DNA from 4 places in the Paraburkholderia sp. BL6665CI2N2 genome. Region 4 is predicted to be linked to each of the others. Evidence: riboswitches for the same ligand, from Rfam matches in the RefSeq annotation. Region 4 holds a riboswitch; each other region holds the start of a gene.

The links. Region 4 has a riboswitch for cobalamin ahead of cobW (cobalamin biosynthesis protein CobW). Riboswitches for the same ligand answer to the same signal wherever they lie in the genome.
Region 1: another riboswitch for cobalamin. It lies ahead of B0G81_RS00995 (CbtB-domain containing protein); the one in region 4 lies ahead of cobW (cobalamin biosynthesis protein CobW).
Region 2: another riboswitch for cobalamin. It lies ahead of B0G81_RS29840 (TonB-dependent receptor); the one in region 4 lies ahead of cobW (cobalamin biosynthesis protein CobW).
Region 3: another riboswitch for cobalamin. It lies ahead of cobG (precorrin-3B synthase); the one in region 4 lies ahead of cobW (cobalamin biosynthesis protein CobW).

What each region holds. Positions count from the first base shown of each region.
Region 1 covers NZ_SORC01000001.1:222,407-229,805, reverse strand. The annotation lists gene B0G81_RS01030 (ATPase domain-containing protein) at 1-102, opposite strand, end outside; gene B0G81_RS01025 (LysR family transcriptional regulator) at 188-1,090, opposite strand; gene B0G81_RS01020 (alpha/beta hydrolase) at 1,340-2,416, shown strand; gene B0G81_RS01015 (MFS transporter) at 2,413-3,771, shown strand; gene B0G81_RS01010 (alpha/beta fold hydrolase) at 3,791-4,813, shown strand; gene B0G81_RS01005 (hypothetical protein) at 4,913-5,353, shown strand; gene B0G81_RS01000 (histidine phosphatase family protein) at 5,372-5,959, opposite strand; adenosylcobalamin (AdoCbl) riboswitch at 6,048-6,201, shown strand; gene B0G81_RS00995 (CbtB-domain containing protein) at 6,204-6,425, shown strand; gene B0G81_RS00990 (CbtA family protein) at 6,437-7,177, shown strand.
Region 2 covers NZ_SORC01000001.1:6,643,878-6,651,276, forward strand. The annotation lists gene B0G81_RS29805 (LysR family transcriptional regulator) at 1-598, shown strand, start outside; gene lgt (prolipoprotein diacylglyceryl transferase) at 718-1,623, shown strand; gene B0G81_RS29815 (SIMPL domain-containing protein) at 1,722-2,453, opposite strand; gene B0G81_RS29820 (EVE domain-containing protein) at 2,628-3,086, opposite strand; RNA gene ssrS (6S RNA) at 3,194-3,375, opposite strand; gene B0G81_RS29830 (cell division protein ZapA) at 3,509-3,823, opposite strand; gene B0G81_RS29835 (ATPase) at 3,820-4,176, opposite strand; cobalamin riboswitch at 4,385-4,656, shown strand; gene B0G81_RS29840 (TonB-dependent receptor) at 4,747-6,648, shown strand; gene B0G81_RS29845 (iron ABC transporter permease) at 6,679-7,399, shown strand, end outside.
Region 3 covers NZ_SORC01000001.1:2,093,286-2,100,684, forward strand. The annotation lists gene B0G81_RS09370 (hypothetical protein) at 1-136, shown strand, start outside; gene cobJ (precorrin-3B C(17)-methyltransferase) at 152-1,855, opposite strand; gene B0G81_RS09380 (precorrin-2 C(20)-methyltransferase) at 1,852-2,583, opposite strand; gene B0G81_RS09385 (precorrin-8X methylmutase) at 2,584-3,210, opposite strand; gene cobG (precorrin-3B synthase) at 3,203-4,906, opposite strand; cobalamin riboswitch at 4,990-5,169, opposite strand; gene cbiE (precorrin-6y C5,15-methyltransferase (decarboxylating) subunit CbiE) at 5,254-6,648, shown strand; gene B0G81_RS09400 (cobalt-precorrin-5B (C(1))-methyltransferase) at 6,648-7,399, shown strand, end outside.
Region 4 covers NZ_SORC01000001.1:2,731,102-2,738,500, forward strand. The annotation lists gene cobN (cobaltochelatase subunit CobN) at 1-1,029, opposite strand, end outside; gene cobW (cobalamin biosynthesis protein CobW) at 1,036-2,127, opposite strand; cobalamin riboswitch at 2,315-2,608, opposite strand; cobalamin riboswitch at 2,677-2,928, shown strand; gene cobA (uroporphyrinogen-III C-methyltransferase) at 3,166-3,942, shown strand; gene B0G81_RS12160 (cobalamin biosynthesis protein) at 3,939-4,412, shown strand; gene cobO (cob(I)yrinic acid a,c-diamide adenosyltransferase) at 4,409-5,011, shown strand; gene B0G81_RS12170 (cobyrinate a,c-diamide synthase) at 5,015-6,313, shown strand; gene bluB (5,6-dimethylbenzimidazole synthase) at 6,297-6,956, shown strand; gene B0G81_RS12180 (DUF4136 domain-containing protein) at 6,978-7,399, opposite strand, start outside.

The sequences.
Region 1 (7,399 bases), 2.5 Mb from region 4:
GTACATGCGATGGGGCGTGAGACCGCCTCCCAGGATGTCGTCGATTCCATCGATTCCCGAGGAAAGGCGGGCCGGCTTGTCGGCGGCTTGTCTGTTTGACATGGCGTAGCGTATTTGACGTCGATGGATGGCTGTTGGTTATTCAGCCGGTACGGCGAGAACGCAAAATCCGTGCCGGTTGACGGATTCATGCGCCGGCGCGCTTCTTCACCAGTTGAATGAAGCGCGTGGCCGCGCTGTTGTGCAGTGCGGCGGGATAGGCAAGGTGCAGCGGCGCGCTGAGTTTCGAAGGGTTCGCGAGCGTGCAGTACACGGTGCCCACCTGGTCGTAGCGCTGCATGGAAGCGGGCACCAAGGTCACGCCCAGACCCGCCGCCACGAGGTTGATGCCCGACACCATGCGCGGCACTTCGCGGGCAATGCGCGGGACGAAGCCCGCCTGCCGGCAAGCGGCGAGGATGTCGGCATACATGCCGGGTGCGCCCGGACGACGGACCAGAATGAAGTCTTCGTGCGCCAACGCTTTCAGCGACACTTGCGGCCGCTTCCTGCCCTTGAGCAACGGATGACCCACCGGCAACACCACGACCATCGGTTCGTCGAGCAGCAACTCGAACGCCACGCCCTCGCGGGCGTCGACCGGCTTGCGTAGAAACGCCGCCTGGATCTGGCCCGCGGCCAGACGCTCGATGATCTCCGCCGCGTTGAGCTCGGCCAGGTCCACGGCGACTTCGGGGCAGACCGCGCGAAACGCGCGGATCGCCTCGGTCGTAAATGGATGGAACGAGGCGGAGCTGGTCAGTCCGATCGAAATCGTGCCGAGTTCTCCACGCGCAATCCGGCTCGCCTTTTCGACAGACTGCTGCAGATTTTGCAGCAAGCGTTGCGCGTCTTCCGCAAAGGCCTGACCGGCCGGCGTCAAGGTGACGCCGCGCGGCATGCGCACAAAGAGTTCGAAGCCGATCTCTTCTTCCAGCGTTCGAATCTGCTGCGACAGCGGCGGCTGTTGCATGGCCAGCCGCTCCGCTGCGCGCGTGAACTGGCCTTCTTCGACGACCGCCAGAAAGTAACGCAGATGCCGCAGCTCCATGGTGTTTTGTCTCCTCAGCAGCGCATGAAGGCCGGTTCGATGCCATACATATTAAATATGAATGGTGCATAAAACAGGTATTTTACATTTACCATGTCCGCTCCTACGATCTCGTCCATTGCATTCCGTCCGAACCAGGCCGGTATGGCGCTTGGTATTCGCCTCCGGTTCCGAGTATTCGGTTTCTCTACGACGGATTTGACGATGCGCCGCGTTCAAGACTGCGCACGGTTATCAGGAGCAAGCTGGATGACTTTGAATCTTTCACGACGTATTGCGGCGTTGTGTATGTCGACAGGCGCGGCAGTGCTGATGACGTTCGCGCAATCCGCGTTCGCGGTCCATGCTTACGAACCGCATCTGAAGCCGGTCGCGACGATCTCCGAAACGCGCTTCACGCTCGACACGCCGCAAGGGCAAGCGCAATTCCCGCTGTATCTGTCGAAGGATTGGAACGTTGCGCAGCCGCGGGTGACGCGCGCGGTCATCGTGATTCACGGCAAGCTGCGCAATGCGGACGTGTACTTTCGCACCGCGCAGAATGCCCGCGATGCCGCGCATGCGGACCCCGACGCCACGCTGCTGATCGCGCCGCAGTTCCTCGCCACGCTCGACACGCGCGTACACGACGAGCCCGCCGATCTGCTGCGCTGGACCGGCGACGCCTGGATGGGCGGCGAAGCGGCGCGCGCGCCGCTGCCGATCAGTTCGTACGAGGTGCTCGATGCGATCGTCGCGCGTCTTGCCGATCGCAAGCTGTTCCCCAATCTGCGGCATGTGGTGTTCGCCGGGCATTCGGGCGGCGGCCAGGTCGTGCAGCGCTACGCCGTCGCGGCGCGTAATATCGCCGCGTTGACCGGCGAAGGCATCGACGTGCGTTACGTGGTGGCGAGCCCGTCCACGTATGCGTATTTCGATGCGCAACGGCCTGACGCGCAGGGCATTGCCGCGCCGTTCGATGCCGCGCAATGTCCCGACTTCAATCAATGGAAATACGGCATGGACAACCGGCCGCCGTATCTCGACGACCGCACGCCCGCGCAACTCGAAGCGATCTATGCGTCGCGCCGGGTCGACTACCTCGTCGGCGGCGCTGATGACGATCCGCAGCAGAGCGCGCTCGACAGAACCTGTGCCGCCGAAGCGCAAGGGCCGCAACGCGTGGCGCGCGCCGAAGCGTACTACCGGTATATCCAGTCGCGTCATCCGGACGGCCTGAAGCAGCACTTTCATATCGTGCCGGGCGTGGGGCACGACGGTGCGCGCATGCTGACGTCGGTATGCGCGCTGTCAGCAATATTCGACACTCCGGGATGCGGGCAATGAGCGAAGCGACCTTCAATCAGCGCGACGGTGTCGCGGCTGGAGCCGATGCGGCGAACGCCTTGAGTCCGTCGATGGTGCGGCGCGCGATCTTCGCCTCCGTGCTCGGCAATGGACTCGAGTGGTTCGACTTTCTGATCTACGGCTACTTCGCGAAGATCATCGCGCAGGTGTTCTTTCCCGGCGGCAGCGGTTTCGTGTCGATCATGCTGACGCTTGCGACGTTTGCCGTCGGTTTTATCGTGCGGCCGATCGGCGGCATTCTGCTCGGTATCTACTCGGACCGCGCGGGGCGACGCAAGGCGCTCTCGCTGCTGATCATTTCGATGGCGGCTAGCACGTTGCTGATGGGTCTCACGCCAGGCTATGCGAGCATCGGCATCGCTGCGCCGCTGTTGGTGGTGCTTGCTCGCTTGTTGCAAGGGCTATCCGTGGGCGGACAGTTTGCGACGGCTTCCGCGATGCTGGTCGAGTACGCGCCGCCGCACAAGAAGATGTTTTACGGCAGCTTCAACATGTCGGCGCAGGCGTTCGCGTTGCTGCTGTCGTCCGGCGTCGGCTATCTGCTGACCACGCAGTTCACGCATGAGCAACTGGTGACGTGGGGCTGGCGTTTGCCGTTTCTGTTCGGCGCGCTGGCGGGGCCGTTCGGCTTCTATATCCGGCATCGCGTAGCCGAGTCACCGGAGTTCGAGCGGCTGCTCGAACACAAGGAGAAACCGCCGCGCGTCACGATCCGCCAGTTCTTCCGCGATAACGGCGACGCGGCGATCTGCGCGATGGGTGTGATCATCGTCGGGGCGGCGACTAATTATGTCTGGCATTCCTATCTCTCGGTGTATGTCGAACGGCAATTGCATTTGCCGCTGTCCACCGCGTTGCTCGGCGCGTTCGTGTCCGGTGTGCTGAATCTGTTTCTGTTTCCGCTGTCCGGCAAGCTCGCCGATCGTTATGGCGCATACCGGCTGTTCTATCCCATCGTGATCGCGTGGATGGTCTGCGTGTATCCGCTTTATCACTTCGTCGTGACGAATCCGACGCCGGGGCATTTGTTCATCGCGCAGATGATCGCGACGCTGTTCCTCGCCGCGATGTCCGGCGCGCATCCCGGCATGCTCGCGACCTTGTTCCCCGTGCGCAGCCGTTCGGCGGGCGTGGCGCTGTCGTACAACATTGCGGTGACGCTGTTCGGCGGCATGGCGCCGCTCACCATCACCGGCTTGACGCGCGTGACCGGCAGCAGCCTCACGCCCGCGTTTTACCTGATTTTTGCCGGCTTCGTGTCGCTCGCGATGGTGTACTTCACGCGCGCCGGACGCATGTCGAGCGGCGCGGCGGCTAGACCCGCCACTCATTGATTGACCACGAGCCTAACGCATGACCCAGCCTTTCATCACAGACGACGAACGCGCGCCGAATGAACATCCGGTCGCGGTCGTTGCGAACCGGCATCTGAGCGTCACGACGCGAGCCGGCAGCGGCACCGTGCCGGTGTTTTCCAATGGCGATTGGCTCGCGCCGACGCGTGATGTCCAACGCGCCGTGATTCTGATTCATGGCCGCTTGCGCAACGGCGACACGTATTTCGAACTCGCGCAGCGTTCGTGCGCGCTTGCCGGCGGCAGCGCGGCCGATACGCTGCTGATCGTGCCGCAATTTCTCGCGACCGCGGATGTCGACGCGCATGAGCTGCCGCCGTCCACGTTGCATTGGGACTGGACGAGCTGGATGGCCGGCGAGAACGCCGAAGGTCCCGCGCCGATCAGTTCGTTCGACGTGCTCGACGCGATTGTGGACACGCTGGCGTCGCGCGAGCAGTTCGCGTCGCTCGCCGAGGTGGTGATCGCGGGACACTCGGGCGGCGCGCAGGTCGTGCAGCGCTACGCGGTAGTAGCGCGAGACGAGGCGTCGCTCGCGGCGCGCGGTATCGCGCTGCGCTATGTGGTCGCGAATCCTTCGTCGTATGTGTACTTTGATGCAATGCGGCCGGTTGGGTCGGTTGCGTCCGCTGTGTCCGGCGAGTTTGCGGCGTTCGATCGGGCGAGGTGTCCGTCGTTCAATCGCTGGAAGTATGGGCTCGAGGATTTGCCCGCTTACTCTCGCGACGCGGCTTCAGCGGCCACGCTCGAAGCGCGTTACGCGCAGCGTGACGTGACCGCGCTGCTCGGCGGCGCGGATTGCGATCCACAGCACCCGGCGCTCGACCGCTCGTGCGCCGCGCTGGCGCAAGGTGAACACCGGCTCGGGCGCGGGCTGGCTTATGCGCGCTATATGGCGTTGCGGCATCCCGAAGGATTGGCGAAGCATCGGACGTTTGTGATCGATGGTGTCGGACACGATGCCAAAGGGATTTTCGGGTCGGCGCAGGGGCTGGCGGCTTTGTTCGGTACTGGACTGTAATGATGGTGACTGAAGCGCGGTCTTGACTAGTCAGCGCTCATGGGCATGAAGCGTGCTACCGCGCTGGTACCTGCGAGTGACTTCAAGGACCGCGCCGACATGAACAGAACCCGATTGCTTGCCAACGCGCTCGCCGCTGCGTCGCTGGGCGTTTTGCTGACCGGCGGTGCGTATGCCGACGATGCGCCTAGCCCTTGCACATCCCTGAAGCGGATCGTTGCCGCGGCCCCTGGCGGGCTCGCCTCATTGACGTCGGACGACGGCAAGGGCGTCGCGCAGCCTTACGGCGACGACGCGCAATGTTCGGCGAGTCACGGCGCCTATCAATGCACGTGGACGCCGCATCACGACGCCGGCTCGAATGCCGACGCGCTGCAAGCTGTCGCGGCGGACGTCGCATCGTGTCTGCCCGACGCGACGCACGATCAGAATTCGCCGGGACGTCAGCACTTTTATCTGGGCGCGAAGGGTAAGCGGACCGATATCACGCTGACGCCGACCGGGTCGAACAAGCTGCGTCTGGTGGTGTCGGGTAAGTAAGCCGCCGAGCAAGCGCCACTAGTGTGACGCCGGCCACCATGTCCAGCCGCGCGACGAGTGCCGCAACTCGATGATCGAAAGCGGTGCGATTTCAATGCGCGGAAATACGACGGGCGATGCCCCGAGCGCATACACGATCGCTGCCCGCAGTACCGGCGCGTGGGTGACGGCGATCACGTTGCTCGATGCGCGATCGGTCTCGCCGTCTAACAACGCTTCGAGCCATTCTCCTACCCGTTTCACGAGTTGACCGAACGACTCGCCGCCGTGAGGCGCGGCGTCCGGATCGCGCGTCCATGCGGCGACGTCTTGCGGCGCTTCGGCTGCGAGGTCGGCGAGCCGCCGTCCTTGCCATGTGCCGTAGTTCAGATCCGCCAGACCGGCGTCGACCGATGCCGCGAGGCCTAGCGCCGTCGCCGTTTGCCGCGCGCAGGCGGCCGGGCTGACGAAAGCCGGTGACTCTTCCGCGATCGCCAGGCGCAAGCGTGCGGCGTGGGTTTGGGCTTCGGCGAGGCCGCGGGCGTCGAGCGGGTCGTCGGCGGGAAAACGGCCTGCGCGCTGGGCGGCGGTCGATGCGTGGCTGACCAGTAACAGCCTTGTATCCATTCTGTTCTTGTCCTATCAAGCCACGCCCCGAAGCCGAACGCCGACGGCATGAAACGTGTGTTTTGCGTTGCCGGGTGCCCAAGTTTAGCGCGTAGAATAGCGGGACTGCGAAGCGCGGAAGCCGGTGAGAGCCCGGCGCGGTCGCGCCACTGTAATCGGCAGCACAAGCCGAAAGCCAGACCTGAGCTTCGCACCAATCCTCTGCAATGACTATCGGGGCGCGTTACCCCAGGAGATGTCCATCATGACCGAAGCTGTTTTCGATCCCGCCAACCAGCCCGTGGCCCAACCCACGCCGATTCCGCTGCGCGAGTTGTTGCCTTGGGTCGTGTTCGGCGGTTTGCTGTTGTTGCTCGCGCTTTACTTCGTGGGTGCGGAACAGGGTGCCACCTCGCTGGTGCCGGGCATGTACGTGCATGAGTTCGTGCACGACGGCCGCCATCTGCTCGGCTTTCCCTGCCACTAACGGAGTCGACCATGGTGGGTAAATTATTGGTACGCGGGATGCTTGCAGGCATCGCCGCGGGACTTCTCACGTTCGGCTTCGCCCGGGTAGTGGGCGAGCCGCAGGTCAATCAGGCGATTTCATTCGAAGAAAAGGCGGACGCCGCGAAAGGCGAGGCGCCCGAGCCTGAGATGGTAAGCCGCGATACACAGCGGGGTATCGGCTTGTTGACTGGCGTGCTGACTTACGGCGCGGCATTCGGCGGCCTGTTCTCGCTGGTGTTCGCTTACGCTTATGGGCGAGTGGGCGCGTTGAGCCCGCGCGCGTTGTCCGCATGGCTTGCGCTTGGCGCGTTCATTGCGCTCGCGATCGTGCCGAATCTGAAGTATCCGGCGAACCCGCCCTCGGTCGGCGACCCTGAGACGATTGGGACGCGCACGGGGCTGTTCTTCCTGATGATTGCGATCTCGCTGGTGGCGATGGTGTTCTCGCTCAAGGTGCGGCGCCGTGCGGCGATGAAACTTGGCGCGTGGAACGGCTCGATCGTGGGGGCGGTGGTGTTCATCGTGATCATCGCTGCGGTGCAGTTGTCGATGCCCGCGATCAACGAAGTGCCGGAGGCTTTCCCGGCGGTGCTGCTGTGGAAATTCCGCGTCGCGGCGCTCGGTATGCAAGCGATTATGTGGGCGACGATCGGGCTGCTGTTCGGCGCGCTGGTCGAGCGGATTGCGTCGATGCGGGTGGCGGGGCGGCCGGCGGTGAAGTCGGCTTGATTTGCATGACGAGTGCGGCCGCTTCGGCGGTTGCGCTCGGCGGTTTGCTCGCCGTGCTTCGCTCTCCGCAGTTTGCGCGCAGTGGTCAAGATGGGTTATGCGTCAAGGAGTTGGGGCGGTTGTGGGGTGGTTATCCACAGGCTTGCGAACAATTTCTGTGGATAAATTCGCCCGCGACGCTCAAGAGCTACAAACATCTGTTCCGTTCGAATTTAACAACCT
Region 2 (7,399 bases), 3.9 Mb from region 4:
CGAAGCCACCAGCGACATACAGGTCGACGAACTGGTGGCCGGGCGCATCGACGCGGGTCTCGTGATCGCGCCGCTGCCGTCGCGCCACGCCCCCCAGCTCTCGTGGCTGCCGATCGCGCGCGAGCCGCTGGTGATCGCCATGTCGACGGAGATGGCGGCGCGCGTGGCCAGCGCCAGTGGCGACCATGCCGACCCGCGCGCCGAATGGCTGGACACGCCGATCAGCCTGCGCGATGTCGCCGACGCGCCGCTCGTGGTCTTCCCAAGACGTCTGGCGCCGGGCTTTTATGACATCATTATGGATTGCTACGGCGTGGCGGGCCTTGCGCCCCGGGTCGGCCAGGAAGCGATCCAGATGCAAACGATCGTGAGCCTCGTGTCGGCCGGCATGGGTGTCGCACTGGTGCCGCAATCGTTACGTAATCTGCGCCGCACCGGCGTGGTGTACCGGCCGCTTTCCGAGTCGGTGCCCGCGATCGAGACGGGCCTCGTCTGGCGGACCGCGGAGGTGAGCCCGGTGCTGGCGGGTTTCATCGACATCGTGCGGGCGCATGCGGCGACCGTCGAGGCGCAACAATCCGCCGCGCCGCGCCTATAGACGCGTCCGCGCGAACGCATTGCCGGCCGGACCGTCCAATGCATGCACCGCAAGCTGCGGGCAGCGCCGCCCGTTACTAGACTTTTCGCTTCTGAACCTGAACTGCCCATAACAACACGATGCTCATTCACCCCAATTTCGACCCCATTGCCATTCATCTGGGGCCGCTCGCCGTGCGCTGGTATGGACTGATGTACCTCGTCGCGTTCATCGCGGCGATCGTGGTCGGCCGGTTGCGGCTGCGTTTGCCGTATGTCGCGGCGCAAGGCTGGACCGTCAAGGATATCGACGACATGCTGTTTTACGGCGTGTTGGGCACGATTCTCGGCGGCCGGCTCGGCTACGTGTTGTTCTACAAGGCGAGCTTTTATTTCGCGCATCCGCTCGACATCTTCAAGGTCTGGGAAGGCGGCATGTCGTTTCACGGCGGCTTTCTCGGCGTGACGCTGGCCATGGTGCTGTTCGCGTATCAGCGCAGACGCTCGTGGCTGCAGGTCACCGACTTTGTCGCGCCGATGGTGCCGACCGGGCTCGCGGCAGGGCGTCTTGGCAATTTCATCAACGGCGAGTTGTGGGGCCGCGTGACCGATCCGTCGGCGCCGTGGGCCATGCTGTTTCCAGGCGCCGCGCCCGACGACGCCGCGTGGCTCACCGCGCATCCGCAACTGGCCGCGCAATGGCATCTGAACGAAGTGTTCGCGCAATATCACATGCTGCCGCGCCATCCCTCGGAACTGTATGAAATCGCGCTGGAAGGCGTCGCGCTGTTCTTCGTGCTGTTCTTCTTCTCACGCAAGCCGAAGCCGATGGGCGCGATTTCCGCCGTGTTTCTGATCGGCTACGGCCTCGCGCGCTTCACGGTCGAATTCGCGCGCGAGCCGGACGACTTCCTCGGCTTGCTGGCCATGGGACTGTCCATGGGGCAATGGTTGTCGCTGCCGATGATCGTCGTCGGTATCGGCATGCTGGTGTGGTCTTATCGCCGCGCGCGCCACGAACCGGCGCAGGCGGTCAGCGCGAACTGACCGCTACGGTTTATCGTGGCGAGTGGTCAAATGAGAAAAGCCGCGCGAGCGGCTTTTCTTTTACTGCGTCGAAGCAGTGCTTCTAATACCAGGAAGCGTTATTTCATCTGCACCGAGCCCGACACGTTGACGGTTACCGTCGACGTTCCGCCTTCGATCGGCACCGGCGCCGCGGCCTTTGCGTCGGCGCCCATGGCGCGCGCGCTCATCATCATCACCGGACGCGGCATCACGCCGTTGTGGCCGACGTTGACCTCGCGAATCGAATAACCGCTGTAGCCGAACGCCTGCGCGGACGAAGCGGCCTGCTCGCGGAACGACTTGATCGCTTCGCCGGTGAGCTTCTGCTCCGCCGCGCGCTGCGCTTCAGGCGAGAGCGAGAACTGCACATTGCCGACCTGCATGATCGATGCCATCTGACCCGCGAGCTTGGACACTGCGGCGAAGTCGTGCGATTCGAGCACGATCTCCGTCCGGCCGCGCCATGCGGAAATGCGCCCGTCACGGTCGGTGGACGGATAGATCGAGAACGAGCCCGTGCGCGCCGTCACGCCGCTCACACCCTTGGCTTTTTGCAGGGCCGAATCGGCGCGCTGGTTCAGCGTTGACGTGAGCGCCGACGGATCGCTCGCTTCCTGCTCGTAGAACAGCGTGATATCGACGACGTCTTGCGGCACTTCGGCGCTGGCCTGCGCGTTCAACGACAGCACGCCTGCCGGCTGATATTGGCCGGTGCTTTGCGCGCGTGCCATGGCCGGCGTCAGTGCGAGCGCGGCGGGCGCGGCGCAGACGAGAGCGAAAGCGAGTGCACGTGCGGTGTTTTTCGTCATTGTTGGACTCCTTGCTTGAACAGGTTGTGCACGATTGGTGCAAACGCCGCGCCGTGGCATGGCGTTTGCGAGATCGTTAGGCGCTTGTAACCTGAGCTTGGTTCCCGGGTTTGACGTTGCTTTAACGTTTGCGTGTACACAAATACGCGCCACGCATTCATCGTGCATGCACGATCAGGCGAGCCGTTTTGTGATGAATCGCCATTCGGCCTCGGTCACCGGTGTAATCGACAGGCGGTTACCTTTGGCGAGCACGCGCATGTCCGCGAGTTCGTCGTGCTCGCGTAACGCGGCGAGCGGAATAAGCGGGATCTTCTTCTTGAACACCACATCGACGAGCACCCAGCGGGGCGTTTCCTGCGACGACTTCGCGTCGTAGTAGGGGCTCTTCTTGTCGAACTGCGTCGGGTCGGGATACGCAGTGGACGATACCTCCGCAATGCCCGCGATGCCAGGCTCCGGACAGCTCGAGTGATAGAACAGCACACCGTCGCCGACCTGCATCATGTCGCGCATGAAATTGCGCGCCTGATAGTTGCGCACGCCGGTCCACGGCAATGTGCGATGCGGTGCGTTGGCGAGATGGTCGATGCTTGCTTCGTCCGGTTCGGACTTCATTAGCCAGTAGCGCATGAATCGAATTGAACGTTAAGGGGTTGAAGATGCGGAAGAAATCGGCCAACAAAAAACAGCGCCCAAAGAAAAACGGCACCGAACCGAAGTCCGATGCCGTTCTAAATAAGGTCCCCGCCTTAGCCGCTAGGCCGGCATCCTGAACCGGGGGTTCAGAATTGGTCGCAGTTAGCAACACTTCGGGTACATCAGACAGAGTGACGCGCACACCCGTGCTACAAATTTCCGCAACCGTGCACATGGCATTGGTTCAAGGAATATATGACCTTGGCGAACCAGGCAGGGAAGCTAAACCGATGAAGCTGAAAAACGAACTACCGATTGAACTCAAACGTTTGCTGAATCTTGCACACCTTGTGCTCACACATTCCGTTTGAATCCGCCGCCGATCTCAGGACCGGCAGCACGATAACACATGTACCTTATTGCACGCTGTACTGCTCAATCACAGTACCTAGTTGTTCGTTCATTTGATGCATTGTACGCCGGATTTCTTCAGCGGGAAATGCTTCTCCGTGTCTCACGCTCGATTGCAGTCTAAGCAGTTCCGATGCCAGCGACAGCGCAGCCATGACGGCAATGCGATCCGTGCCGCGCACGTTGCTGTTATTGCGGATCTTCGACATTTCGGCGTCGACGCGTGCAACCGCTTCGAGCAGCGCCGCTTCCGTTTCCGGCGAGCAGGCGAGGCGATAGGGCACGCCGAGAATCGATACTTCGATCTGCTTGGTGGTCATGCATTTTCTCCGTGGCGGGTCACGTCGCTCCCGGCTTCGGCTACTTGCTGAGCCGGCTCGAGCAGATCGAGCTGGTTGTCCGGCTCACTGTGCGCGCGCGCACGCGGCAGCTTCTCGAGGATCGCGTTCAGGCGCACTTGTGCGTCGTCGATCTTCGCCGAAAGCGCGTCGCGCTCCGCCTGCAGCGCGTTACGTTCCTCGCGCAGCATTGCAAGTTCCGTGCGCGTGGCTTCGGCGTCGGCGCGCGATTGCGCGAGTTGCTCTTCGAGCGCGAGTCGCGCCTCATTGTGGCGCTGGCTGATCGCGATCAGCTTGCCGATATTTTGTGAAAGTGTTTCGAGTTCGGTGAGCATCTGCTGCGTCCTCTAAAGACATCGCATTTTAGCGCGGAATGTCGCAGGTTCCGACAATTGTCTCGTTTCGAGACGTAACAACATCGCTTTGTGCAGGCTTTTTATCGACCATATGATGAAAAAGTACTCACGCGTCGGACAAGAGCCTGCACTTAACAGAACACATGGCCTGCGATCTCACCATTCTTGACGGACTCCGAGGCCGCTCCTAAACTGCCCGCACTCTGGTGCCCGCGTGCGGCATTTTTTCAACGGCCCACGCAGTTAAACGGGAAGCAGGGCGCGCGGTTCATCTGGATTCAGCTAAACGCGCCAACCTGCGCTGCCCCCGCAACGGTAAGCGACCACATTCGTCATGCAAGTCGATCCCGCTCGCGAGCTGGAAGTTCAACTCGCGAGTGTGCCACTGCGCGTCTCGCGTGGGAAGGCGGGATCGATGCGTCGCCAGCCCGGATACCGGCCAGAGGGAGAGGCACGTCCCGCGCGAAAATGTTAAATACGCGGGCGCCTCGTTACGCATCGGCCTGCGGGGAAGCGGGCCGCGCACGCTATCCACAGGACGTTCACCCCATGCTGTCCCCCTTCGCCCGCGCGGCGCTGCTCGCCTTTTCGAGCCTGCCGATCGTGGTGCACGCGCAAGCTGCGTCTCCATCTTCTGCTTCATCTGCTTCGTCTTCGTCGGCGGATTCTTCGAGTTCGGTGTCCTCTTCGGCGGTGCTGTCGCCCGTGGTGGTGACCGCGGATCGCGGGCCGCAAGCGCTCGCCGACACGATCCCGCAGACCTCGCTGTTCGATCAGCAGGATATCGCCGACACCACCGCGACCGATTTGCCGGGCCTCCTGCAACTCGCGCCCGGCGCGCAAATCTCGCGCACGGGTGGTCCCGGTTCGACGACGAGCCTCTCCTTGCGCGGCGCGTCCTCGACGCAATCGCTGCTGCTGATCGACGGCGTGCGCGTCGATTCGGTGAGTCTGGGTGCCCCGCAACTCGCGCAGATTCCACTCGACCAGATCGATCACGTGGAGGTGGTAAACGGCAACGTGTCGGCGTTATACGGCTCGGGCGCGATCGGCGGTGTGGTGCAGGTGTTCACGAAAAGCGGCGGCGATCACCCGCCGCGTTTCAATTTTTCGCTCGGCTACGGCAGCTATCACACGCAGACGCAGCAGGCGGGCGTGAACGGCGCATTGGACCAGGACGGCAATACCACCTTCAGCATTTCGCTAGCGCGTTCGAAGGACGACGGCTTCTCGTCGCTGAACACGAAGGAGGCGCCCAGCGCCAATCCGAACGCGAACGGTTATCTGAACGAGAGCGTCTCGGCTTCGCTGCGCCACAAGTTCAACGACAAATGGGACGCCGGCGCCAGCTACTTGCAGTCGAACGGCAACAACAGCTACGACAACGCGTACGGCGTGCCGACCGATCTGAACAACCTGTATAGCAAGGTGCGCCAGGTCTCGGTGTTCGCGAACGGCAAGCTGGCCGACTGGTGGACCACGCACTTCATCGTCGCCGAAGGCGACGACCGCAGCGTGTCGAACACCAACGGCGTGTACAACGGCCGCTTCGATACCGACAATCGCCAATACACATGGCAGAACGATTTCGCGCTGGCCGCGCAGCAGAAACTGCAGGTCGGTTATGAGCATCTCGATCAAAGCCTCGATTCGGACACGTTCGCGGCGCCGGACCGTCATGTGGATTCGGGCTTCGCCGGCTATACGGGACGCTTCGGGCGCAACCAGTTTCAGGCCAACGTTCGGCGCGACCAGTATTCCGATTTCGGCGGAGCGAACAGTTACTATCTCGGCTACGGTTTCGACATCACCGGCCATTGGAAGGTGACCGCAAGCTATTCGGATTCGTTTCGCGCGCCGAGCTTCGACGATCTGTACTATCCGATCAGCGGCAATCCGTCTATCCAGCCGGAGCGCAGCCATTCGATCGAAGCCGCGCTGCAGTACGCATCGAATGCGCTCGGCGTGATGCGCCTTTCCGCATTCCAGACGCGCTATTCGAATCTGATTAACTACGAGCAGGTGACGCCCGGCATCTATCTGGCCGAGAACGTCGGGCATGCGAAGGTGCAGGGCATCGAAGGATCGTGGAGCGGCCATGTCGGCAAGACGGACGTGCGCGCGTCGCTGACGCTGCAAAATCCCGTCGACCTCGACAACGATGCCGACCTCGTGCGGCGCGCCCGGCGCTTCGGGGCGCTGACGGTGAACCGCAGCATCGCCGGGTGGCGGGTGGGCGGCGAGTGGATCGTGAGCGGCCCGAGCAACGACAGCAGCGGCAAGCTGGGCGGCTATGGCGTGGTGAATCTGTCGGCGCGCTACAACATCACGAAAGCATGGTACGTGGCCGCGCAAATCCAGAATCTGTTGGACAAGGACTATGAAACGGCCTACTCGTATAACTCGCCACGGCGTGGTGCGTATCTCACGGTTGGTTGGCAGCAGCAGTGATGGTTACGCCTCCTCGTTGAGTTCGCGCGGATGAATCGCCATTCGGGTTCGATGCCCGCGACACTGCGCGTGATGAGCGCGAAGCGCGCGGCCGCGATCTGGCTGGCGCTCGCCCTGATTGCGCTGGCGGTGCTGATGGCGTCGCTCGCGCTTGGCAGCGTATCGCTCGCGCCAATGCGTGTGCTGGCGGCGCTGATGCCGTCGCATGCGCCGTCTGTCGGCACCGCCGACCTGACTGCGGAAATCGTCCGCACGCTGCGTCTGCCGCGCGCGGTAGCCGGCTTCGCCTGCGGCGCGCTGCTCGCGTTGGCCGGCGCGTTGCTGCAGGTGCTGTTGCGCAATCCGCTGGCCGAGCCCTACGTATTGGGCGTATCGGGCGGTGCGGCGAGCTTCGCGCTGGTCGCGATGATCGCCGGTTGCGCATGGTGGATTGTCGACGCAAGCGCATTCGCCGGCGCGTTCGTGTCGATCCTGCTGGTGCTCGGCCTCGCGCGCCGCGAGTTGTGGCGCGGCGAACCGCAGGACACGTCGCCGCGTTTGCTGCTGACCGGCGCGGTGATCGCAGCGGGCTGGGGCGCGCTGATAACTTTGCTGCTCAATCTCGCGCCCGATAACCGCTTGCGCGGCATGCTGTTCTGGCTGACTGGCGACCTCAACGGCGGCGCGATGCCGTGGACGGCGCTCATCGCGCTCGTCATCGTGCTGGTTGCGATCGTGCCCGCCGCACCGCGTCTGAATGTGCTGCTGCGTG
Region 3 (7,399 bases), 640 kb from region 4:
TGGCGCAGATGCCGACGACTATCTGGCGTATTTCGCCGTCAACCTTTATTGGGCGATAGCAACGCTATGCGTCGGCGTGCTTCTTATTTCCTGCTGTCTCGCGATGCGCCGGTTCATTCGCAGGAAAACATCGTAACCACCGACTGCCCAGTCACTCATACCACCGCGGCGTATAAACCCATTCGGCGCCGCCGGCGCCAACGCCAAACCGCCGCGTCGTCGACGACCCCACGATCACCATCGTCCGCATATCCACATCGGACGAACGCAATTCGCCCAACGTGAGCGTGCGCAGCGTGCCGCCGGGGCGGCCAATATCACGACCCAGCACCACCTGAGTCTGCGCCGCGCGATATTCCCGCACGATATCCAGCGCTTTATCCAACTGCCACGGCCGTGCGCGCGAAATTGGGTTATAGAACGCCATCACCAGATCCGCTTCGGCGGCATGCCTTAGACGCTTTTCGATAATCGTCCAAGGCTTCAAATTATCGGACAGCGACAACATGCAGAAGTCGTGACCCAACGGCGCACCCGCCTGCGCCGCCGTTGCCATCGCCGCTGATACACCCGGCACGATTGCCAGATCGACCGCAGCCCACTCCGCGTTGTCGGACGACTCTAACGCTTCGAGCACCGCCGCCGCCATCGCGAACACGCCCGGATCGCCCGACGACACCATCACCACGGAACGTCCCTCGCTCGCCAGTTCGAACGCATGTCGCGCGCGTTGCATTTCCTCGCGATTGTCCGTGCCGTGCACGCGCTGGTCGGCGCGCAATGGGCCGGCCATTTTCACGTAGGTGTCGTAGCCGAGAATATCGGTGGCTTCGTTGAGCGCCGTGCGCGCGGCCGGCACCATCAGATCGGCGCTGCCGGGGCCGAGGCCGATCACGGTCAGACGGCCGCGCGCGCGGCCGATCGTGTCGGGATCGATGGCGAGCGGCGCCAACGCGAGCGCGACGCCTGCCGCCGCATCGTTGTGCAGCGTTTCGTAGGGGATGCGCAGCGCGGCATGCAGCAGGTTGGCCGGCGGCGCGCCATCGTCGGGACGTGTCAGCGCGAAACGCAACGGCACGTTCAGGTTCGCTGCAGCCTCGATCAGCGTCGGGTCGGCCATGCGCTCAGAAGACGCCAGCAATGTCGCGAGCGACAGCGGCGCGAGACCCTGCGCGTCCAGTGCCTCGCGCACGCGTGTCGCGATCTCGCCATCCACGGCCGTGACCGCTGCGACCACGCTGCGTGGATGAATCACCAGTTCGTCTTCGCGCCCATCCCATGCACGCGGCGTCACGCGAATCGCAAGACGCGCCGAGCCGGAGCGGGGCAGTTGCGCGTCGTCGAGCCACGGCGCTTCGCCTTCGATGCGCGTGCTCTCGCCAGCCAGCAGGTCCGACACGAAGCGCTTGCCCTGGCCGAGATCGGCGAGCGTATAGCCCTCGGGCGGATTCAGCACGCAAGTGCCGAAACGCAATTCGCCGCTCGTCGTGATGGCCGGCGGCACAGCCAGCAACGAGGCAATGTCGCGCGCCATTACATTGACGCCGGCGAGGCCGCCGAGCAGCGGTACGACCGCGCTGCCGTCTTCGGCGACGGCCAGCACCGGCGGCTCGACGCCCTTGTTCGACAACGACGGAGCCAGACAGCGAATCACGATACCCGCCGCGCACAATGCGACGATCGGCGTGCCGCGCGCATACAGTTCCCGCAGATGTGCGCCGAGTTCGCTGTACGGCACGTCCGCCTCGACGCGTCCCTGCAAAGCATGCACCTGGCTGTGCGCGTACAGCGCCTGGATGCGCCGCGCCGTTGCCAACGCGCCCGCGCCGAGAATCACGATCGCGGGTGCGCTCATCCTTGCCATTTTTCCCCCGGCACCACGAGCAGCGAAAAATACGGCGATGCCATGGGATCGACTTCGGCGAGCGGCACGATGCGCTGATTGCCCATCGTCGCGCGTTCGACGTAAAGCGCGCGGTCCGCGAGACCGAGTTCGCCGAGCACGCGCCGCACCTTGTCGAAGTTGCGGCCGAGTTTCATCACGACGGCGGCGTCGGCATCGGCGAGACGGCGGCGCAACTCGTCTTCGGGCAATACGCCCGAGAGCACCGACAAGCTCTGATTGCGATACACCAACGGCGCGCCGAGCACGGCGGCGCCGCCGAGCATCGAGCACACGCCCGGCACGACTTCGCTTTCGTAGCGCGCGGCGAGCCGGTCGTGCAGGTACATGTAGGAGCCGTAGAAGAACGGGTCGCCTTCGCAGATCACGGCGACGTCGCGGCCCGCGTCGAGGTGCATGGCGACGACTTGCGCGGCGGTGTCGTAGAAGTCGGCGATGATCGCTTCATAGGAAAGCGGCGGTTCGAGCGCTTCGGTGGTCATGGGATAAACGAGCGGCAGATGCTGCTGGGCATCGTGCAAATGCGCTTCGATGATGCTGAACGCGTTGCCTTTCTTGCCCTTCGCGACAAAGTACGCGACCACCGGCGACGCCTTCAGCAAGCGCAGCGCCTTCAGCGTGATGAGTTCCGGGTCGCCGGGGCCGACGCCGAGGCCGAACAAACGTCCTTGCGCCGTCATTTATTCGACCTCCGTGGCGAGCGCGTTCACGGCGGCCGCCGCCATCGCGCTGCCGCCGCGCCGGCCATGTACCACCACGTAGGGCACGCCGCGGCTGTCGTCCGCGAGCATGGCTTTCGATTCGGCCGCGCCGACAAAACCCACTGGAAAGCCGAGAATCAGCGCGGGTTTGGGCGCACCGGCGTCGAGCATATCGAGCAGATGAAACAGGGCGGTCGGCGCATTGCCGATCACGACCACGCCGCCCGCCAGCTGCGGCCGCCACAATTCGAGCGCCGCCGCCGAGCGCGTATTGCCGAGTTCACGTGCGAGCGACGGCACGTCTGGATGCGTCAGCGTGCAGATGACCTCGTTGTTCGCCGGCAGCCGCGCGCGCGTGATGCCTTGCGCGACCATGCCGGCATCGCACAGGATCGGCGCGCCTTGCGCGAGCGCCGCGCGGCCCGCCGCGTCCGCGCCCGCGGAAAATTGCAGATCGTCGATCACATCCACCATGCCGCATGCGTGGATCACGCGCACCGCGAGTTTTTCAAGGTCGGCGGGAATGCGCGACAAGTCGGCCTCCGCACGGATCGTCGCGAAGGATTGGCGATAGATCTCCTGACCGTCGCGAATGTAATCAAGCATCGGTGTCACTCCGGGCGAGGCGTTCGAGCATGTCGGCGGCCTCGCCGATCGTCAGTTGGCGCGCGACGCACTGGCCGAAGCCGGGCCGGCCGTCGCGCCGATAAAGGTCGTAGAGGCCGGGCGCGGCGGCGAGCAGCGTGAACGGCGCGCAATGCGCGGCGGCGCACGAGCGCGAGCAGCCGCTCAGATGCACGTCCACGCCGGCGGGCAGCCGAGCCGCGAGGCGCAACGCGTCGTTCTTGGTGTCGGCGAGGCCCTTCACGCAGCCGCCCGATCCGGCGCACGCGATCAGGTGCGTAATCGCGTGTGCGGGATCGCAGGCGAGACCGAGGGCGTTCAGGCCGGACAACACGGTCGGAACGGCATGCGTGGCGATGTCGGGTAACAGCACGCTTTGCCAGGGTGTGAGGTGAAGCGTGGCGTTGCCGTGCTGTTGCGACAGCGTGGCGAGTCCCGTTAGCGTGTCTGCGTCGAGACGTCCCAGCGGTGGCTGGCCGCCGACGTGCCACGCTCCGGGCTCGCGTTGGGCGTGGGCGCCGAGGCGAAGGTTGGCGTCGGCTGGTGTAGCGCGATGCCAGTTCGCGAGCTTCGCGTTTCGCGTCAGTGGGAAGTCGAGGTATTGCTCGGCGTGATGCAGCACCGCGTCGACGGAATGCGCGGTTAGCAGGTGGCGCATGCGTGTGGCGTCGGCGGCGGCGAGGTCGAGGAATGTCAGGAGTAGCGCGCGTACTAGGGCCGCGACTTGTGCAGGCATGATTGCGGCTAGAGCCCCTGTGTTGTTCACGCCCGGTTTTGCAAGCGCGGTGCTTTGGCTTTGCGTAAGCGCGCCGGCGTAGGCGCTCACAGGCGGACAACCCGCCAACCCGAACACGAACCGCACGCCGTCCACCTCCTGCGACGCCGCGAGCCACACGTCGTGCGGATGGTCCACTCTCGCGAGCCGTTCGCCGCCGTCCAGCAACAGTGCGAATTTTGGCGACAGCGCCGCGAAACGCGCTTCGCTTTGCAGCATCATGAGCAATTCGGCGCACAGCGGGCGCGTGTCGAATAGCGCGAACGGATCGCGTCCGGCAGCGGGGCTGATCATGACGTTGCGGACGTCGTCGGCGGCGGTCGCGGCGGAGAGTGCGTGGGCAGTGCCCAATCGCTGCGCTGCTGCGGCCGGGGCTTTCGAGGCCCGTTCATTCATTGCGTTCGCGGGTTCGGTATCTGTAGCGCTCTGCGCCGTCGCGTTCGCCGTTTCGACGTCCGCAGGGCTCTCTGCCTTTATGTTCGCGGCTCCGGCATCTGTAGCGCTCTCCGCCTCTGCGTTCACGGCGCTGGCGGCAACTGCATTCACAGCGTTGACAGCCGCCGTCGTGTCCGCACGGCCCGCCACGCCGTTCGCCGGCATCGGCCCAAGACCCGCGTCGATCAAAGCCGCGATCAACGCCGCCTCTTCACCGCGCCTCACGCCGCGCACCTGCACATTCGCGCGATTGGTCAACTCGATCACCCCGGCCGCGTGCCGCGCGCTAGCCTCCGCGATCGCCCGAGCCTGCGCCGCGCTCAATTCGCCGCCGGGCAGTTTGATCCGGCAAATCCCGCCGTCGCGCGCGGCGACGATGCGCAGCAGCCCCGGACACGCCGAGGGCCGCAGCGTGCCGGCTGCGTCGGATAAAACGGTGGAGGGCGTTGCTTGATTCAAGACGGACACCGGGTTTAGCGTCGCGCGACAGCCCGAGCATGCCGTGAGGCGGGCATGGCTGCGGCATCGGTACACCCCGCCCGATGTTGGCTGGCACGAACAGTCTCGCCGGCAGGTCTCCTGGCTGGCAGGTCATGGTCCGCCGCGGCCTTCCCGGTCGAACCAGTGGCGTGGAGCGCAGGCGGACTCGCTGCATACAGTTGCGGGGGCAGCCACAGTGGCACTGTGTTCCCTCTTCGGCCCCGAAGGGCACCGGCGGCTGTATTATGCCTTTTTTCGAACAGCACAACGAGGCTGGACGCTTTGATCGGCGTGGCACAGCGCATTATTTGAAGACACAGAATGAGGATGGATGCATGCCCGCGTGGCTGACGGTGGTGGGCATAGGCGACGACGGCTTCGCCGGTTTGGGGCGGCCCGCGCGGCGTGCCTTGCTGGAAGCGTCGGTGGTGTACGGCGGCGAACGTCATCTGGCGATGCTGCCCGCGCGTCTCGCCGCGCGCCGTGCCGCCTGGCCGCGTCCGTTCGATCTCGCACCCTTGCTGGCCGAGCGCGGCGCAGCCGTGTGCGTGCTGGCGAGCGGCGATCCGATGCTGTTCGGCGTCGGCGCGACACTCGCGCGGCAATTGCCGGCGGGAGAATTGCGGGTGCTGCCGGCGCCGTCGTCGTTGTCGCTGGCGGCCGCGCGGCTCGGCTGGCCGTTGCAGGACGTCGCGACGGTGTCGCTGGTGGGGCGGCCGTTGCCCGCACTGAACGCGCATCTGCATGACGGCGCGCGCATGTTCGTGCTCAGCGCGGACGGGCGCACGCCCGCGGCGCTCGCGGCATTGCTGAACGCACGAGGTTACGGGGCGACCCGCATGAGTGTGCTGGAACACCTGGGCGGCGAGCTGGAGCGGCGCATCGACGGCCGCGCGGATCAGTGGTCCGCGGGCGAGGTGGCCGCGCTGAACCTGATCGCGCTCGACTGCCGTGCCACTGAAGGCGCGCCGCGTCTGCCGCTGAGCTGCGGTTTGCCCGACGACGCGTTTCGTCACGACGGCCAGTTGACCAAGCGGGACGTGCGCGCGATCACGCTCGCGCGCCTCGCGCCGACGCCCGGCGAATTGCTGTGGGATGTAGGCGCGGGCAGCGGCTCGATCGGCATCGAATGGATGCGCGCGCATGCCACCTGCCGCGCGATTGCGATCGAAGGGCACGCGGAACGGCAACGTTTCATCGAACACAATCGCGATACGTTGGGTGTGCCGGGGCTGCAACTCGTCGCGGGGCGCGCGCCTGAGGCGCTGCAGGGGTTGCCGGTGCCGGATGCCGTGTTCGTCGGCGGCGGCGTGACCGTGCCGGGCGTGCTGGAGGCATGCTGGGCTGGTCTGCGCGAAGGCGGGCGGCTGGTCGCCAATGCGGTCACGTTGCAAGGCGAGGCGGCGTTAATGGCGTGGCGCGAGCGGCATGGCGGGACGTTGACACGGATCGCATTGGCGGACGCGCAACCGCTTGGCGGGTTCGACACGTGGCGGCGGGCGTTGCCGATCACGCTGCTGGAGGTGACGAAGCCGGTGAGCGGCGAGGGCGTGAGCCTCGTGGGAACCGAAACCGTGGCTAACGCGACGAATGCGACGGATGTGCCGAATGCCAGGCGTGCTGCAAGTGCCGGAAGCGGTATGAGCGCCACGAATGTCACCAACACGACCAACTCGACGAAAGCGACGAACACCGGCGCCACCCCCACCGACCCATCGCCCGAACCCTGATGCGCGAAGAATCCCCCGAACAACCCGCGCCGCTGCGTAGCGGCTACACGACCGGCAGTTGCGCCACCGCGACGTCGCTGGCGGCGGCGCGTCTGTTGCTCGCGGGTGTCGTCAGCGAAGTGGCGGAGATCGTGTTGCCGAAGGGGCAGCATGTGCCGATGCCGCTGGTGTTCTGCCGCCTGATCGGCAATGGCGATGAAGGCGCGGAAGCCGGCACGATCAAGGACGCCGGCGACGATCCCGACGTCACGCACGGCGCCGTCGTTTTCGCGCGCGTGCGCCTCGTCGCCGAAGCGGGCGTGATATTTCGCGCGGGGCCGGGCGTCGGCACGGTGACGCGCGCGGGGCTGACGCTGCCGGTCGGCGAACCCGCCATCAACCCGGTGCCGCGCAGAATGATGACCGAGCATCTGGCCGAACTCGCGGCGGAGCATGCGTACGGCGGCGGCTTCGAAGTGACGATCGGCGTGGAAGGCGGCGAAGCGCTCGCGCTGAAAACGATGAACCCGCGTCTCGGCATTCTTGGCGGGTTGTCGATCCTCGGCACCACCGGCATCGTGCGTCCATTTTCGTGTTCGGCGTATATCGCGTCGATTCATCAGGGGATCGACGTCGCGCGCGCCAACGGCTATACCCATCTCGCCGCCTGCACCGGCAACGCGAGCGAGGACGCGATGCGCGCGCACTACGGCCTGCCGGATATCGCGTTGATCGAGATGGGCGACTTCGTCGGCGCGGTGCTCAAGCATAT
Region 4 (7,399 bases):
ATGCGCACAGCGGTACGCGAGTCCCTTGAAACTGATCGCGCGCGTGATGATGCGGCCGTCCACTTCCGGCAGCGCGATATGCATGGCGATATCGCGCGAATTGAGACCCTGATTGTCTTTGACCCAATCGTCGCGATTGCCGCCGCTCAGGATCACCTGGAGCACCGGCGCGTCACCGGCGAGCGCGAGCGGCTCGGGGTCGTCGATCGCGGACGCGGCGAACGCGGTCGTATTCAGCACCAGCGCCACCTCGTGCCGCGCGCACAGCGATTGCACGACGTCGCGGCTCATCGCATCTTTCAGCGAGGTAATCGCGATCGGCAGCGGATTCAGACCTTGCGATTCGAGCGCGTCGATCAGCGCGTCGAACACGGCCGTGTTGGCGGCCTGCAGATGCGCCTTGTAGAACAGGATCGCCGCGACCGGCGCTCCCTGTTTCCAGCGCGACTGCCAGTCGGCGATGGTCGGCGTATCGCGCTCGGGATGGTAGAGCGTGGCAGCGGGCAACGCGCGCGGCGGCGCAGGTTCGCGTCCCCAGCCGAAGGCGCGGTGGGCGATACAGCGCAGGAACGCCTCGGCATTTTGCGGGCCGCCTTCGCGCAGATAGCGCCACAGTTGATGGCACAGATCCGCGCTTGCCGTGCTGCGCGCGAGCAGGTTCGGATCCTCCTGCAGATCGCCGGAGAACATCGCGAGCGTCTGCTGCTTGCGCTCGGCGAGCGCCACCACCTGTTCGATGCCGTAAGGCCAATACGCTTCGCCGCCCAGATGATCGACCACCACCACGCGCGCATGCTGCAAGACGTCTTCGAGATAAAAATCCACCGACGCCGGTTGCCGCAAATACGTGACGTTTGCGAGCCGCACGCTCGGGAAGCCTTCGCCCAGCCGCGGGAAGACACTCGCCAGCAGCGACAGCGTGGTGTCGGCGGAGCTGAGCACCACGATATCCGCGGGCTGCTGATCGATCCGGATCACACCTTGCGTGTCGTCGACGAAACCGCCCGGCGTGGTGCGCAGCAGATGCATATGCGCTTACGCCTGTTGCGTTTCGACGCTCGACGGCACGCCCAGCGCCGCGTCGAACGCACGTTGCAACGCCGGCTGATCGAGGTCTTCGCCAATCAGCACGAAGCGGCTCGGGCCGCTTTCGCCGGCCTGCCAGCGTCGATCGAAATAGCTGTCGAAGCGCCGCCCAACGCCTTGAATCACCAGACGCATCGCCGCGCCCGGCAGCGCCGCGAAGCCTTTGACGCGATAGATGGTGTTGGTTTCGACCAGCTGTTGCAGCGCGGCGACCACCGCCTCGCGCGACGACGCATCCGCCTGCACGACCACGGAGTCGAACTCGTCGTGATGGTGGTCGGCGTCGTCGGCGGAGCCGTGGTGATCGTGGCGCAAGTGGATCGTGTCTTCCGACGCCGCTTCGAGGCCCAGCAACGTATGCAGATCGAGCTGGCCCATGTGCGCGCGAACGATCTTCACTTGCGGCGGAATTTCCTCGCGGATCGAAACTTCTACCGCGCTTTGCTGCGCGTCGTCAAGCAAGTCCGTTTTGTTCAGAATCACCAGATCGGCCGCCGACAACTGATCTTCGAACAGTTCGTGCAGCGGCGACTCGTGATCGAGGTTCGGATCGGCCTTGCGCTGCGCATCCACGGCGACCGGATTATCCGCGAACTGGCCGCTTGCCGCAGCCGGGCCGTCCACCACGGTGACCACAGCATCCACGGTGAAGCTGTTCTTGATTTGCGGCCAGTTGAACGCCTGCACCAAGGGCTTCGGCAACGCCAGACCCGACGTCTCGATCAGCACGTGATCGATCTGATCGCGGCGCTCCACGAGCTTTTCCATCACCGGGAAAAACTCTTCCTGCACGGTGCAGCACAAGCAGCCGTTCGCCAGTTCATACAGTTGGCCTTCGGTCTCGACGCCGTTTTCATCGCAACCGATGCCGCAACCCTTGAGGATTTCCCCGTCGATGCCGAGTTCGCCGAATTCGTTGACGATCACCGCGATGCGCTTGCCGCCCGCATGCTGAAGAATATGCCGCAGCAGCGTAGTCTTGCCGCTGCCGAGAAAGCCCGTGACGATGGTGACGGGGATCTTGCGCATTTGAGTTTGCATCGTGAGGTCCATCCGTAGAGTTGCACGTGCATGCCGGCGTGTTTTTAGCGTATGCCGAGGCAAACGGAGCACACGCCCGGCCAGCCACGACCATAACAAAACACGGGGACGAAAGTCGGCGTTGCCGCGACAACAGAAAAACAGAAAGCGGGAATGAGTCATGAACGTAGCGCCGCATCCCCGCGGCGTTCGTCCTTCGTTATCTGGCCGGTATCCGGGCTGGCGAAAGCGCCGCTTCCCCTTCCCGGACGAGTGATTTCTCGCCCAGTGGTGATATGCCGACGCGGCCTTGCGCGTGGACATCGAAGCCGGCTCCGCGGCGCTAACCGACTGCGTTCGACACTGCAGTTAGCACCACATTTCGCTTACCGTTGCGGGGGCAGCACAGGTTGGCCCGATCCATGGCAGGTGAGCACCCTGTTTCCCGTTTAACTGCATGCGCACGAGCGCGCACACGAGCACCAAAGTGCGTGCGAGTGTAGGCCCGCCGCCCGGTGCCGTCAAGGAAACCCCAGGCCGCAAGCGCTTATCGGACGGGGCGCCATGTGCTATCGTATGCGCGCGTTTGGTGCCCGCACATGCATTCGCGTGTGCAGTTAAACGGGAAACAGGCAGCGCGCCATGCGCTTAACCTGTGCTGTCCCCGCAACGGTAAGCGACCTGCGGCGCGATGTTGAATCGACTTGCGCCGCGCATGCGTTTTTTTAAGCCACTGTCCGGCAATTTCCAGCGAATGCGGACGGGAAGGCAAAGCGCGTGAGGCCGCCAGCCCGGATACCGGCCAGACGCGGAGGCGGCGAACCTCAGGGCAACATCGCGCCGCCGGCCGCCGGAATCCGCGAGGGACGGATGCGAAGGCGCTAAAAGCACGACGCAGAGTGTCCGCGTAGGCGAGTTTCGTGTGAAACTCGCTACGAACCACGCATTGCGCCATGCCTGAATCCGTAGCTGCATGACCCCAACGTCCGCCGTCTGGCGACCCTTCGCGCTTTACCCCTTCCCGCTTGTCACGACATGGCGCCCGCCGTGCACGCCGCGATGACCCGCGCCTGGCTGATCGGCGCCGGCCCCGGCGACGTCGAACTCATGACCATCAAGGCCACCCGTGCATTGGCGCAAGCCGACGTGGTGCTGGTCGACGATCTGGTGAACCCCGAGGTGCTGCAGTTCGCGCGCGCTGACGCACTGATCGTCTACGTGGGTAAACGCGGCGGTCATCCGTCCACACCGCAGGAAGGCATCGTCGCGCAGATGCTCGAACATGTGCGGGCCGGGCGTAGCGTCGCGCGTTTGAAAGGCGGCGACCCATTCGTGTTCGGCCGGGGCGGCGAAGAACAGCAGGCACTGCACGCGGCGGGTATCGAGGTGGAGGTCGTCAACGGCATCACGGCGGGAATCGCGGCGCCCGCAGCGATCGGGATTCCGGTCACGCATCGCGATCATGCGCAGGGCGTCGTGTTCGTCACCGGGCACGGCGCGGGCAGCGGCGAGCCCGACTGGGCCGCACTCGCGGCCACGCGCATGACGCTTGTGATCTACATGGGCATGCGGCGACTCAACGATATCGTCGGCGCGCTGCTCGCGGCCGGCATGAGCGCCGACACGCCGTGCGCGGCGATCGAATCGGCCACGCGTCCCGAGCAACGCCACGCGCTGGCGCGGCTTGGTGAATTTGCCGAGACCGTTGCGCGTGCCGGACTTGGGTCGCCGGCGATCGTGGTGATCGGCGGGGTGGCGTCGCTCGCGTTGGCGCGCGAGGCGGCGCATGCGGAACGCGCTGCAACGCCGGTCGCGGACGGAACGGATACGCGATGAAAACGCTGAGCGTCGGCATCGGTTGCCGTTTGCATAGCTCGGCCGAGGAGATCGAAGCCGCGGTGTGCGGCGCGCTCGGCGCACATTCGTTCGACGAAATCCGCACCGTCGCCTCGCTTGATACCAAAGCCCGCGAAGCGGGCCTCCTCGAATTCTGCGCTCGCCATGCGCTGCCGCTGACACTGTTCAGCCTTGAACAGATCGCGGCGATGCCTGTCGCGGTGCCTTCGGCGGCAGTGCGCGAGCATCTCGGCGTGGACGGCGTCTGCGAGCCGTGCGCGCTGCTTGGCACTGTGGCCGACGTCGCAGCCGGGCTCGGTGAATCCGTCATAGGCCATGCGCCTCGCGCCTCGCTCCTCGTGCGCAAAACCGTTTATGCCAGCGTCACCGTGGCGATCGCCTCAACCACCGCTCACGCCGCTCACGCCGAACACCCAGACAACGACACACAGCAACAGGACCTGCCATGAAGACCGACCCCGAATCGCATCAACGCATGACCGAGCGCCGCCGCGAAGGCCACGAGAAAAAACAGGCCCACGCCACCGTCGAAAAAGGCCTGCTGATCGTCAACACCGGCACGGGCAAAGGCAAAACTACTGCCGCATTCGGCATGGCCGTGCGTGTGCTGGGCCACGGCATGCGTCTCGGCGTCGTGCAGTTCATCAAGGGCGCGCTGCACACCTCGGAGCGCGACTTTCTCGGCGCGATCGCCAACTGCGATTTCGTCACGATGGGTGACGGCTACACCTGGAACACCCAGAACCGCGACGCCGATATCGCAACCGCGCGCAAAGGCTGGGACGAAGCGCGCCGCATGATCGAAAGCGGCGAGTACCAGATGGTGATCCTCGACGAGCTGAACACGGTGCTCAAGTACGAATACCTGCCGCTCGACGAAGTTCTGTCGGTAATCGCCGCGCGCGCGCCGATGCTGCATGTGGTGGTGACCGGCCGTCACGCGCCGGACGCGCTGATCGAAGCCGCCGACCTCGTCACCGAAATGCGCATCGTCAAGCATCCGTATCGCGAGCAAGGCGTGAAAGCGCAGCGCGGCGTGGAGTTCTGAGCGATGGCCGCGTGCCCCGCCCTGTTCATCAGCGCGCCTGCTTCAGGTCAAGGCAAGACCACGATCACCGCGGGTCTCGCGCGCTACCATCGGCGGCTGGGGCGACGCGTGCGCGTCTTCAAGATCGGTCCGGACTTTCTCGATCCGATGATTCTGGCGCGCGCGAGCGGCGCACCGGTCCTGTCGCTCGATCTGTGGATGGTGGGCGAAGCCGCCTGCCGCACGCTGCTCGCGCAAGCCGCCGCCGAAGCCGACCTGATCCTGATCGAAGGCGTGATGGGTCTGTTCGACGGCACGCCGAGCAGCGCCGATCTCGCCACCACGTTCGGCGTGCCGGTGCTCGCGGTGATTTCGGCGAAGGCGATGGCGCAGACCTTCGGCGCGGTCGCCTTCGGTCTCGCGCAATTCCGGCCGCAGGTGCCGTTTTACGGCGTGCTCGCCAATCGCGTCGGCTCCGCGCGGCATGCGCAGATGCTCGAAGAAGCGTTGCCGCCGGATCTGCGCTGGTGCGGACACATTGCCGCCAGCGATGAAATCGCACTGCCCGATCGTCACCTCGGCTTGCATCAGGCGGAAGAAATCGACGATCTCGACGCACGGCTGGATCACGCCGCTGACACTTTAGGTCATACCGCGCTCGCCGAATTGCCGCCGCCTGTCGAGTTCGGTACGCCGACACCTGAGACCCTGCCGCGCCTGCTCGACGGCAAGACAATCGCCATTGCGCGCGACGCCGCGTTCTCGTTCATCTACCCGGCGAACGTCGCACTGCTGGAAGCACTCGGCGCGCAAGTCGCTTTCTTCTCGCCGCTCGCCGACGAAGCGCTGCCGGAACACACCGACGCTGTATATCTTCCAGGCGGCTACCCGGAACTGCACGCCGCCACGCTGGCCAGCAACACGCACAGCGCGGCGAGCATTCACGCGCACGCGGCGGCCGGCAAACCGCTCGTCGCCGAATGCGGCGGCATGCTGTATCTGCTCGACCAACTCACCGACACGCACGGCGTAACCACACCGATGCTCGGCCTGCTGCCCGGCCACGCGACCATGCAAACGCGCTTCACCGCGCTCGGCATGCAGCAGATCGACAGCCTGCATGGGCCGATGACCGGCCACACGTTTCACTACTCGAAGCTGAACACTTCGCTCACGCCGCTGCGCTCGGCCACCAGGCCGCAGGGCGACGCGCCCGGCGAGGCCCTTTATCGCGCCGGCTCGATCGTGGCGACTTACATGCACGCTTACTGGCCCTCCAACCCGGCCTTCACGGCCGCCCTGTTCCATGGCGAAGCCTTTTAACGATTCCGAGCGCGACGCCGTCTATCGCGCGATCTACGAACGCCGCGACATGCGCCATTTCGTGCGCGATCCGGTCGATCCGGCAGTGCTGCAGCGCCTGCTCGACGCCGCGCATCACGCGCCGAGCGTCGGCTTCATGCAGCCGTGGCGGATCGCGCGGATCACCGATCCCGCGCTGCGCACGGCCTTGCATGATGCGGTGGAAAGCGAACGGCTCGCCACCGCCGATGCGCTCGGCCAACGCCGCGAAGAGTTCATGAAGCTGAAAGTGGAAGGCATGCTGGACTGCGGCGAACTGCTGGTGATGGCGCTGATGGACGGCCGCGAGCGCCACATCTTCGGCCGGCGCACGCTGCCGGAGATGGACCTCGCGTCGGTGGCGTGCGCGATCCAGAACATGTGGCTGGCCGCGCGCGCCGAAGGTCTCGGCATGGGCTGGGTGTCGCTGTTCGACGTCGACGCGGTTCGCCAGCTGCTGCGCATGCCCGAGGGCGCGCGTCCCGTGGCGATTCTGTGCCTCGGCCACGTCGACCGGTTTTATAGCGAGCCGATGCTGGAAACCGAGCGCTGGGCGAGCCGCGTGCCGCTCGCCGATTGCGTGTTCGAAAACCGCTGGCCGGAAGGCAGCGATGCGCCGGAATAAGCTCGACGCGTGTTACAGCCCTTACGGCTGAAGCGGCTTCACCGACATCACGGCCGGCACGCCGCCAGTTTCGTCGGCGCGCAACTTCACGCGCCAATCGGGTGGCGCATCGAAGGGAAACCTGGCGAGCGCGCTTTTGACGAGCGTCGGCATGGCATGCAGCGGATCGGCGTCGCGGTCGCTGCTCACCGCGCTCACCTTATAGACTTCCTGTCCGCTCGCGCGCTCGAAAAACCGCAGCGTCAGCGCATGCTGGTACGCGGGACCGCCGAACAGAGAGAATGGCGCAGCGGGCCCGCGCCGGCAGTCGGTTGATGTACAGCCGTTTTCATTGACGCCGATGGTCGCCGGCCGCGTGTCGTAGGCAACCGAGAGCAGATAACGCGCCGCCTCGCCCTTCGTTTCGACAAAGCCCTCCTTCGCCAACTCGTCCGCCAACAGGC